2 linked regions of the Methanococcus voltae genome follow. Each later gene encodes a partner of the first gene's protein in a complex. Links are inferred from orthologs where the notes say so. Each region holds a gene or a part of one and is shown on either strand. Other genes may lie near its edges.

Region 1 (5,792 bases):
GATAAATTAATCGAAGATAAATTTCCAATGATGGGCGTAGAAGTAGAGGAACTTTTCGAAGAAAACGATAGAGAAATGGTTCAATTTTCTATTAACCCAAATAGACCAGATTATTTAAGTGTAGAAGGTCTTGCAAGAGGTTTCAGAGGCTTTATGGGTATTCAAACCGGTTTGGCAAACTACGATATTAAAGATAGTGATATCGAAGTAATTGTAAAATGTAGCAAAGAAAGACCATATATAGCTTTTGCACTCGTTAAAAACGTAATTGTCGATGATTTAATACTTGAAAGTATCATAAATCTTCAGGAAAAATTGCACTGGGCAATCGGTAGGGATAGGAAAAAATTAGCTATAGGTGTCCACGATTACGATAAAATAGAGGCTCCATTCATATATGATGAAGTAGAAGGAGATGCGGTTAAATTTGTACCTTTGGCAATGGCTGAAGCTGGTGAAATGACACCTAAAGAAATAATCGAAAAACACGAAAAAGGTCAAAAATACGCACACCTCATAAAAGATAAATTCCCATTAATTACTGATAAAAACGGCAATGTGTTGTCAATGCCCCCAATAATCAATGGAGAATTAACTAAAGTTAGTACGAATACAAAAAACCTTTTAATTGATATTACAGGAACTGAAAAAGGTGCTGTTGAAAATACCTTAAACATTGTAGCTACTGCACTTGCTGAGAGAAGAGGAACTATTTTCAGCGTAAAAGTAATTTACGAAGAAGATGGAAAAGTTATTAATGAAGAAACCTATCCAAAATTAACTCCTGAACAAATAGAAATCGATTTGGAGTTTATTAATAAAAAATTAGGCTTAGAATTGAATTTCGGTCAGGTTATTTCAGCATTGAGAAAGGCAGGTTTAGACGCTGAATTAATCAATAAAAACGGTGAAAACTTACTTAACGTTTACATTCCGGCATACAGAAACGATATGTTAGGTAAAGTGGATATTGTTGAAGAAATAGCTATTAATTACGGCTATGAGAAATTTAAAGGCGCTAAAATAAATGTCCATACAATCGGGCAAAAGAATGAATCAGAGGTTAAATCTTCTGAAATTAAAAATACTATGATTGGTTTAGGATTCCAAGAAGTAATGAACTTAACTCTTACAAATAAGACAATTTTATTTGAAAATATGAATATGGAAGTTGGTTCAGTGGAAGACGGCTGTAAAGACTACATCGAAGTTTTAAAACCTGCATCAATTGAGCATAATGTCATTAGAACTACAATAATCCCTCAATTATTGGAAACCCTTAAAATAAACAAACATAACGAATTGCCTCAAAAAATCTTCGAAATTGGAGATTGTGTAATCATTGACGAAAACGCAAAAGAAACCGATAAATACTTTGATACCAAATGTAAAGACGTTAGAAAAGTTTCAGGTGCGATAATTCAACCAAACGGCAATTTTAACGAAATTAGAAGTGTAATTGATGCACTTTTAAGAGAACAATACGATAACTATGTTATTGAAAATTACGCTCATCCGTCATTTATTAAAGGTAGATGTGCCAAAATTTTAGTAAATGAGGAATACAAAGGATTATTTGGAGAAATTAATCCTCAAGTTATCGTTAATTTTGAATTAGAACATCCGATTACAGCGTTTGAAATTCAAATAACTAATGATTAATAAAAGATAATTGATATAATTGATATAATTGATAACTAATATTAAATAATTAACAATTAATAATAAATATACTATCTAATTTTATTATTTTTAAACAACCATACACATTTTAATAAAATTATTTTAAGTAATTAATTTAAGTAATTAATTTAAGTAATTAATTTAAGTAAGTTAAGTAAATCATATGATTTAAATCAAATTTTACGGGGTTTATAATGGAAAATACGGAAAAAACCACGATTGGAACCGATATAAACACAGATAAGTATAAAAACATTAAACGACATCTTGAAAGAGAGATGATTAACTTAAATCCGATTCAAAGAGGCGGAATTTTACCTACTGAATCAAAAAAGGTTATTTATGAATATTGGGACGGTTATAGCGTTTGTGATTACTGTGCCGGTAGATTAGACCAAGTTGAGACGCCACCTATTCACGAATATTTGGAAGATGCTTCAAAATTCTTTGGTGCAGATATTACGAGACCTACGCACGGTGCAAGGGAAAGTAAGTACGTAATAATGAATTCAGTGTGTAAACCTGGCGATTATGTAATTATGGATGGCAATGCACACTATACGTCCTTTGTAGCTGCTGAACGTGCAAAATTAAACATTGATATTGCACTGGTGGAAGATTACCCTACATATCGAGTAATACCTGAAAAATACAAAGAAAGAATCGAAACATTGGAAGATGAAGGTAAACCAATCGGTTTATTATTGCTTACGCACGTTGATGGTAATTACGGGAACGTAGCAGACGCTAAAAAAGTTGGGAAGATTGCAAAAGATAAAGGTTATCCATTTTTATTAAACTGTGCTTACTCAGCAGGTAGAATGCCCGTCAACGCAGAAGCTTTAAATGCTGATTTTTTAGCTATTTCAGGTCATAAAAGTATGTCCGGCTCTGGACCTTGCGGTTTATTAGCAATTAGTAATAAAAATGAAGAATACAGTAAGCAAATCTTGAAAACGTCTAAGAAAAATATTGTAAAAGAACTTGAAATGTTAGGTTGCACGAGTAGAGGAATTCCAATATTAACACTTATGACGAGCTTTGCTCACGTTATTGAACGTGTTAATAACTGGGATAAGGAAGTTAAACGTGTAAGATGGATTATTGACGAATTAGAAGCCGTAGGGTTTAAACATATTGGTGAAAAACCTAAAAACCACGATTTAACCAAATTTGAAACTCCAATTTTAGATGAAATTGCGGAGCACGATAAAAGAAAAGGTTATTTCTTCTACGAAGAGCTCAAAAAAAGAGGCATCGGCGGTATAAGACGAGGAGCTACCAAAGAGTTTAAAATGAGTGCTTTCGGATTAACTGACGAGCAAACTAAATATGTAGTTGATAGCTTCAAAGAAATTATTGAAAACGGAAGAAAAGAGAATAATTTAAATTAACATATTTTTTATTTTTTATTTTATTTTATTTTTTTACCAAATAAGGAAGCTTCTACGACTTTTTTTAAGATTTCAGAAGGTTTGTCCATTTCTCCATTGTTATTTATATAATCAATTAAATTTTTATCAATTACATATTTTAATATTTTATCAATTTTCTTATTATTCAATTTATTCATCAAATAGCTCATTTTTAAACCATAGTTAATTTCTTTACCTATTTCTGATTTCCAAAGCTCTTCATAGGTCTTTAAATAATCTAAATTGGCATTTTCTTCATTTAAAAATTTTGTATGATATTTTGTATAGTACTCGTTAATAGTATTTGCACATAACTTTGCACATTTTGCACCAAAGTACAAACCACCTCCGCTAAGTGGTTTTACCTGATTTACTGCATCACCTACGAGCATTACGTTGTTTAAAACGCTTTTACTATTATATCCGAGTGGAATAGCACCGATACTATATTCTATAGGTGTGGCACCTTTTAATATTTCTTTTGCATTCTCATTTGTAGCTATAAAATTATTGAGCTTATTTAGTGCGTCTTTAGTATCACACATCCCTACTCGCACTCTATCTTTGCCAGTTGGAATAATCCACGTAAAAAAATTACTGCTGTATCGCTTGTCATAAAAAACGTTTACAAAGTCGCTATCAATATTAGAAACGTTTACATACTCTATTTGTACCCCGGTGATTATTTCTCTTTTTTGGTGCATTTTTAATGACTTTCCAATTCCTGACCTTACTCCGTCAGCCCCTACAATTATTTTTGGAGAAAATATGTATTTTTCATCTTTTAAATTATTTTTAACTTCTATTATGTGTTTTTTGTTTAAACTATTATTTTTACTATTTTTACTATTTTTATTATTTTTATTAGTGGTTGTTTCATTTAAAATTTTTCCGTGAGATTTTAACATTAAATTTACATTTTTATTTTTTAAAGCTCTTTTTGCAATGTCTTTGTCCATTTCTTTCCTTTCAAAGACCATTGCCCTTATTTTATTATCATCACCCACTGTTAAATTTTGCTTTTCACAGAATATATTTGCCCCCCTAACTTTATTAACTATTCCTTTGGGATTTCCTAACTCATTAAAGCCTTTTTTACTTAATAAACCAGCACACTGGATTGGAACACCTATCGATTGATGTTCTTCAACAACGAGTACATTTAAATCTTTTTGGATGTTTTCCGCAGTTATAAAACCAGCAGGACCTCCACCTACGATTATAACATCATATTGTTCATTTTGATTATTAATTTTTAAATTTGGCATTTTTTCATCTTTATCCTAATTTTAGTCTGTAATAATACATATTCTAATAAACTATAAATTATTTGCTAATTTTTTAAAATAAAAATAATATAAAAATAATATAAGAATAATATAAAAATAATAAAATTAAAATTAAAATTATAATGGAAAAAATAAAAATATACAGTAATTAAATTTACATCGCATTTTCAAGTGTCATATCCATCATTTCTTTAACGTTTTTAGCAAGTTCTTCAGGTAAACCATTAATGTCTACGCTAAGGAATCCTTTAATAATTAAAGAAGTAGCCTCATCTTCCGTAAGCCCTCTTGACATTAAATAAATAAGCTGGTCTTCTGCAATTTTACCAACTGCTGCCTCGTGAGATAAATCTAAATCAGTCTCAGTAGCTTCCAATTCGGGAACTGCCAATATTCTAGCATCTTTTGAAAGGATTAAACCCCTACATTCGAGATGTCCTTTAACTCCTTTTTCAGCACCTACCAGATGACCTCTTGAAATTACTTCGGACTCGTCAACTGCAATAACTCTTGAAATCATATCCGCACTTGAACCTTTTCCGTTAAGAACAACTCTTGAACCCATATCATACTTGGATTTACCCGTACCGTACACAATAGTCTGGAAAGTTGCTTTACTGTTGTCCCCATCACAGTATGCTGTAGGGTAGCTTTGCATCGATTTAACTGGCATTGTAGTAACATAATTGTTAATAAATACTGCATCTTCATCTAATCTGATGCCTGTTCGAGGTCTAACGTGTACGTTTTCACCCCAATTATGTACCATCGTATATGTTAATTTTCCGCCTTTTTTAACGTAAAATTCAGAAACCCCTAAGTGAAGACCGGATTTTACGTGTGGTGATGTTGTACAGCCAGTAATAACGTTTAGCTCAGCTCCTTCATCCACTACTATAATATTATGTACGTTTTGAGAAACATCTTCTTTACCAATTAAAAGACAAGTTTGTAATGGGATTGATTCCTTCACACCTTTAGGTGCGTAGATAAAATAACCTTGAGAAAGCTCATTTTCAACTCTCGCAGAATATTTATCTTTAATTTCCACTACATTCCAATAATATTCGCTTAAATCGTGTTTTTCCAACGCTTCTGTGATTGGCATTATTTCAATGTTTTTATACATTTTTGAATATATCGGTTCATTATTAACTTGCAAATATGAACCAGATGTGTTTTTCTCGTTTATATCGATTCCGACTTTTGAAAGTGCTTCTTTTTCATCTTCTTCAATATCAGTGAGTGATTCAACCGCCCTATTTGTATTTTTTGGTGTTGGGTAATCATCTAAGTTTATATCGTCTCCAAATGGTGCTGGAACGTCTTTAAATTTCTCGGCTATAATTTTAGCTTCTTTTATTTTTTCCTGCATTTTTTCGCTAAGGTTAGAATTTAAATTCAT
Region 2 (4,418 bases), on another replicon or contig:
GGCAATGAGAGAAGCCTACGGTGAAACATTAGTGGAATTAGGCGAAAAAAATGAGAATATAGTGGTATTAGATGCTGATTTATCAGGTTCTACAAAAACAGCTCTTTTCTCAAAAAAGTACCCTGAAAGATTCTTTAACGCAGGTATTGCAGAGCAAAATATGATAGGAATGTCTGCAGGGCTCGCAAGAACTGGAAAGACTGTTTTTGCATCTACTTTTGCAATGTTTGCAACTGGTAGGGCTTGGGAACAAATAAGGAACTCGATTGCATACCCTAAATTAAATGTAAAAGTATGTGCAACTCACAGTGGTATTACAGTGGGTGAAGACGGAGCTTCCCACCAAATGACTGAAGATTTAGCAATTATGCGAGTTATACCAAATATGGTTGTTTTAGCTCCAGCAGACTACTATGAAGCTAAAAGTGTTATAAAATGGTGTGCAAATTACGAAGGACCCGTTTACGTAAGAATGCCAAGGGGAAATACGGAAGTTATTTTCGATAACGAAGAAGATGCAAAATTCGAGTTAGGAAAAGCAAGAAAATTAAAAGAAGGGACCGATATTACAATTATCGCAACTGGTGAAGTAGTCCCAGAAGCTTTAAAAGCGTCAGAATACTTAAGTAATGAAGGAATAAGTGCTGAAGTGGTATCTATGACTTCGATAAAACCTATCGATGAAGTTGCAATATCATTTGCAAAAGATATTATTATTACTTTAGAAGACCACAACGTAATCGGTGGTTTAGGTGGGGCTGTTTCCGAAGTAGTTTCATCAAAAGGTCTTAATAAAAAGGTTTTAAGAATAGGTATTAACGACACATTTGGTAAATCAGGTCCTGCCGGTGAATTATTGGAATATTATAAATTAGATGGGAAAAGCGTAGCTGAAACAATTGTTAAAAACTTATAAATTAAGGTTATATCTTAAATTATATTTTTATTTCTTCTTTTTATTTCTTATTTTATTATTTTTAAAATAATTTCTTTTTTTCGTAAATATTATTTCCAAAAATCTTTATATAATTTAGCACATAACAAGAATACACAGGAATTCAATAGATATTTTTAAATTCTTATGATTAAGGTACAATCAATTAATATTCAAATAGGGTAATAATACTAATAACAATAGTAATACTAATAACAATAATAAAATAATAAATTTGGTGAAATAATGTTTATGCAAGAAATTGAACTAAAAGGGCATATTATAGACAGTATGATAATGACTAAAGCATTTGACAAGACTTTAGACTTAGGCGGGGATTACAAAGTTTTAGAATTTCAAGTGGGTAAAGAAAAAACCGACCCTTCTTACGCAAAGCTATTAATAATCTCTTCTAAGAGTCAGCAACATCTCGAGAGTATTTTAGAGGAATTGCAAAACATCGGTGCAGATATTCCGGAAGTTGAAGATGTTAACTTAAAACAAGCTGAAAAAGACCAATGTTTGCCTAAAGGATTTTATTCTACAACTAATCACCAGACCTTTGTTAAATTAAATGGAGAATGGATTAAAGTAGGACACCCAAAAATGGATGCGGTAATTACTGTAGACCCAACTACAAAAACCGCTGAAACAAAGGTAATACGGAAAATTAAGGCGGACGATTACGTTGTAGTTGGTCATAGTGGTATTAGAATCGTACCTCCTGAAAAACCACGAGAAGCTGGTCAATTATTTGAGTTTATGAACTCCGAAGTTTCCTCTGAAAAGCCAAAAGAGGCCATAATCAGAAAAATTGCAAAAGAAATGTTCGAAATAAAACAAGAATACCAGAAAAACTTAAAAGAAGGGAAAAACGAAGGTGGTATCGCAATAGTGGGGGGTCCTGCTATTATTCACACAGGCGGAGGCGAAGCTTTAGCTAAACTTGTGGAAATGGGTTATGTTCAAGGTCTTTTGGCAGGAAATGCCCTCGCAACACACGATGTAGAGAGCGTATTATATGGTACGTCATTGGGCATTGATATAGAATCTGCAAATCCCGTTTTAGGAGGTCATAAGCACCACATTTATGCCATAAACGAGATTAACAAAGCAGGTAGTATAAAAGACGCTGTAGAAAAAGGCATACTTACTAAGGGTATTATGTACGAGTGTATACATAATAATGTGCCATATATATTGGCTGGAAGTATAAGAGACGATGGACCACTCCCTGATGTAGTTACTGACTCCGTAGAAGCTCAAGATATAATGAGAAATATGGTAATGGACAAAAAAATGGTTATTATGATGGCAACGCTCTTGCATTCAATAGCAACGGGTAATTTAATGCCTTCTTCTGTAAAAACCGTATGTGTGGATATTTTACCTGCAACCGTTACAAAATTAATGGATAGGGGGACGTCTCAAGCAATTGGTGTAGTGACCGATATAGGCGTATTTTTAGTATTACTTGCAAAAGAATTGGAAAAATTGGAAAATGAAAATAAATAATAATATAAAATAATATAAAATAATATACTGTAAAATAAAGAGTAATAATAATAATAATAATAATAATAATAATAATAATAATTTGGATGATAATATGGTTAAACAACTTAAAAATTCGCAGGAATTGCTCAAAAAATCAATAGAATCAATTTCAAAATTGGAACAAGAGAAATTGATAGAAATTAAAAAGCAAGATATGGGCAATATGTCGGAAAATACTCAGGAAACTGCTAAAAAGAATGAAAAAACGTATAAAGATGCAGAAGCGGGTATTATAGATATAGCAGAGCTTAAAAAAGCTGCTTATGATTTAATAGATGCTGACGAGTATGTATATAAAAAGGCTCCTAATCACGAATTGACAAAAGAAGAAGCTGAAGAATTTACAAAAATAATATTGGGCGCTCAAAAGAGTTTAAGCACCGTTTTAGAAGCTTTTGGATTTGAACAAGAGAAAAATATTATAAATTTGGACTCTGATGCTTTATATTTGGTTAGTAATAAGAAATTAATAAAAATATTAAATGAAATAAACGAAGAAGCAAATAAAGCAATGGGTATTACTTTAAAAACCAATTTGAATATTATTTCAACAGATGGAGTTTTAAAACCCGAAGATATGCTTATTATAAATCCAAAAATGCCTGAAAAAGCTTTAAAAGGTATTGAAAAGAAATGTGCTATCACAAAGGAAAACATACAAAAAATAATCGCTAATAAAAAACCTTCAAAAGTGTATGTAGTTGTAAAAGAAGGCGATAAAGCTGATGAATTAATATTAAAAAGAGCAGAAGCATTATATGGTGCTAAAAAATTGCCTTTAGAAGAATTACAAGTTTTATAACGCCATATACTTAATATAAAATTAATTTTTATAATAATTTTAATTTTATTAATTATTATTTTAATTATTATTTGGTATTTAATTTATTATATGAGATGATACTTTATGATTGACGATAAAATAAGAAATGTAGTAAAGGAATTTAAAGCATACGTTCCAGGAAAATCAAAGGAAGAAATCGCAAGAAAGTACAATTTAAATCCTGAAACAATTATAAAATTGGGTTCAAATGAAAATCCTTGGGGATGTTCACCTATGATTAAAGATAGATTGCTTGAGGAATTGCCAAAATTTAGCCAGTACCCTGAATCAATAAACCCAATTTTATTGCAGGAAATCGCTGATTTTGCAAAAGTGCCAAAAGAAAACTTAATCGTGGGTGGAGATGGTGCTGATGAAGTAATAGACCTCATAATGCGAATTTTAATCGACGAAGGTGACGAAGTAATAATCCCTATACCTACATTTACCCAATATGCAATTTCTGCAAAAATACACGGTGCAAATATAAAATGGGCTAAGTATGACGAGAAAAACGAGTTTAAGTTAGATGTTAACAGTGTTTTAAGTCAAATAACTGATAAAACAAAAGTAATCTTTTTATGCACTCCAAACAATCCAACAGGAAATATAATTCCAAACGAAGATATTAAGAAAATAATTGAATCTACTGACGCTTTGGTAATGATTGACCACGCATACATAGAATACTCAAGAAAGGAATACGATTTAACAGATTGGGCTTTAAAATACGATAATGTGCTTGTATTAAGGACATTCTCAAAAGTTTTAGGACTTGCGGGTCAAAGAATAGGATATGGAGTTTCAAGTACTAAAATAATCGATTATATGATGCGAATAAGACCCGCATTCAGTTTAACAAGAGCCACACAAATTTCAGCAATTGCAACACTCCAAGACAAGGAATTCATTTATAAAAGTCTTGACGATGGAATAAGAAGCAGAGAAATGATATACGAAGGAATAAAGCAATTCAAAGAGTTAGAAGTTTACCCTACTGAAGCAAATTATATGCTTATAAAGGTTAAAAATGGTATGAATTCATCACAATTCGCAGAGGAATTGCTTAAAAAAGGCGTAATCGTTAGGGATTGTTATTCATTC

The links.
Region 2: the proteins of pscS (region 1) and J3E06_RS05385 are in contact, whole or in part, in a solved structure (PDB 3WKR), measured with the Methanocaldococcus jannaschii proteins. The link is inferred for Methanococcus voltae from one-to-one orthologs.

What each region holds. Positions count from the first base shown.
Region 1 is NZ_JANUCR010000007.1:19,323-25,114, reverse strand. What follows is about bases 1,146-3,977. They hold pscS (O-phospho-L-seryl-tRNA:Cys-tRNA synthase), read left to right. Parts: upstream 1,146-1,877; coding sequence 1,878-3,077; downstream 3,078-3,977. Other genes in these bases: J3E06_RS07610 (geranylgeranyl reductase family protein), read right to left, coding at 3,098-3,977; pheT (phenylalanine--tRNA ligase subunit beta), read left to right, coding at 1,146-1,662. Outside these bases: more of pheT, read left to right, coding at 1-1,145; more of J3E06_RS07610, read right to left, coding at 3,978-4,366; J3E06_RS07605 (SufB/SufD family protein), read right to left, coding at 4,542-5,792; J3E06_RS07600 (ABC transporter ATP-binding protein), read right to left, coding at 5,789-5,792. UniProt on the Methanocaldococcus jannaschii protein: Converts O-phospho-L-seryl-tRNA(Cys) (Sep-tRNA(Cys)) to L-cysteinyl-tRNA(Cys) (Cys-tRNA(Cys)).
Region 2 is NZ_JANUCR010000004.1:9,675-14,092, forward strand. The notes cover bases 1,481-4,418. They hold J3E06_RS05385 (DUF2100 domain-containing protein), read left to right. Parts: upstream 1,481-2,543; coding sequence 2,544-3,293; downstream 3,294-4,418. Other genes in these bases: J3E06_RS05380 (TIGR00300 family protein), read left to right, coding at 1,481-2,449; hisC (histidinol-phosphate transaminase), read left to right, coding at 3,399-4,418. In the rest of the region: J3E06_RS05375 (transketolase family protein), read left to right, coding at 1-916; more of J3E06_RS05380, read left to right, coding at 1,181-1,480.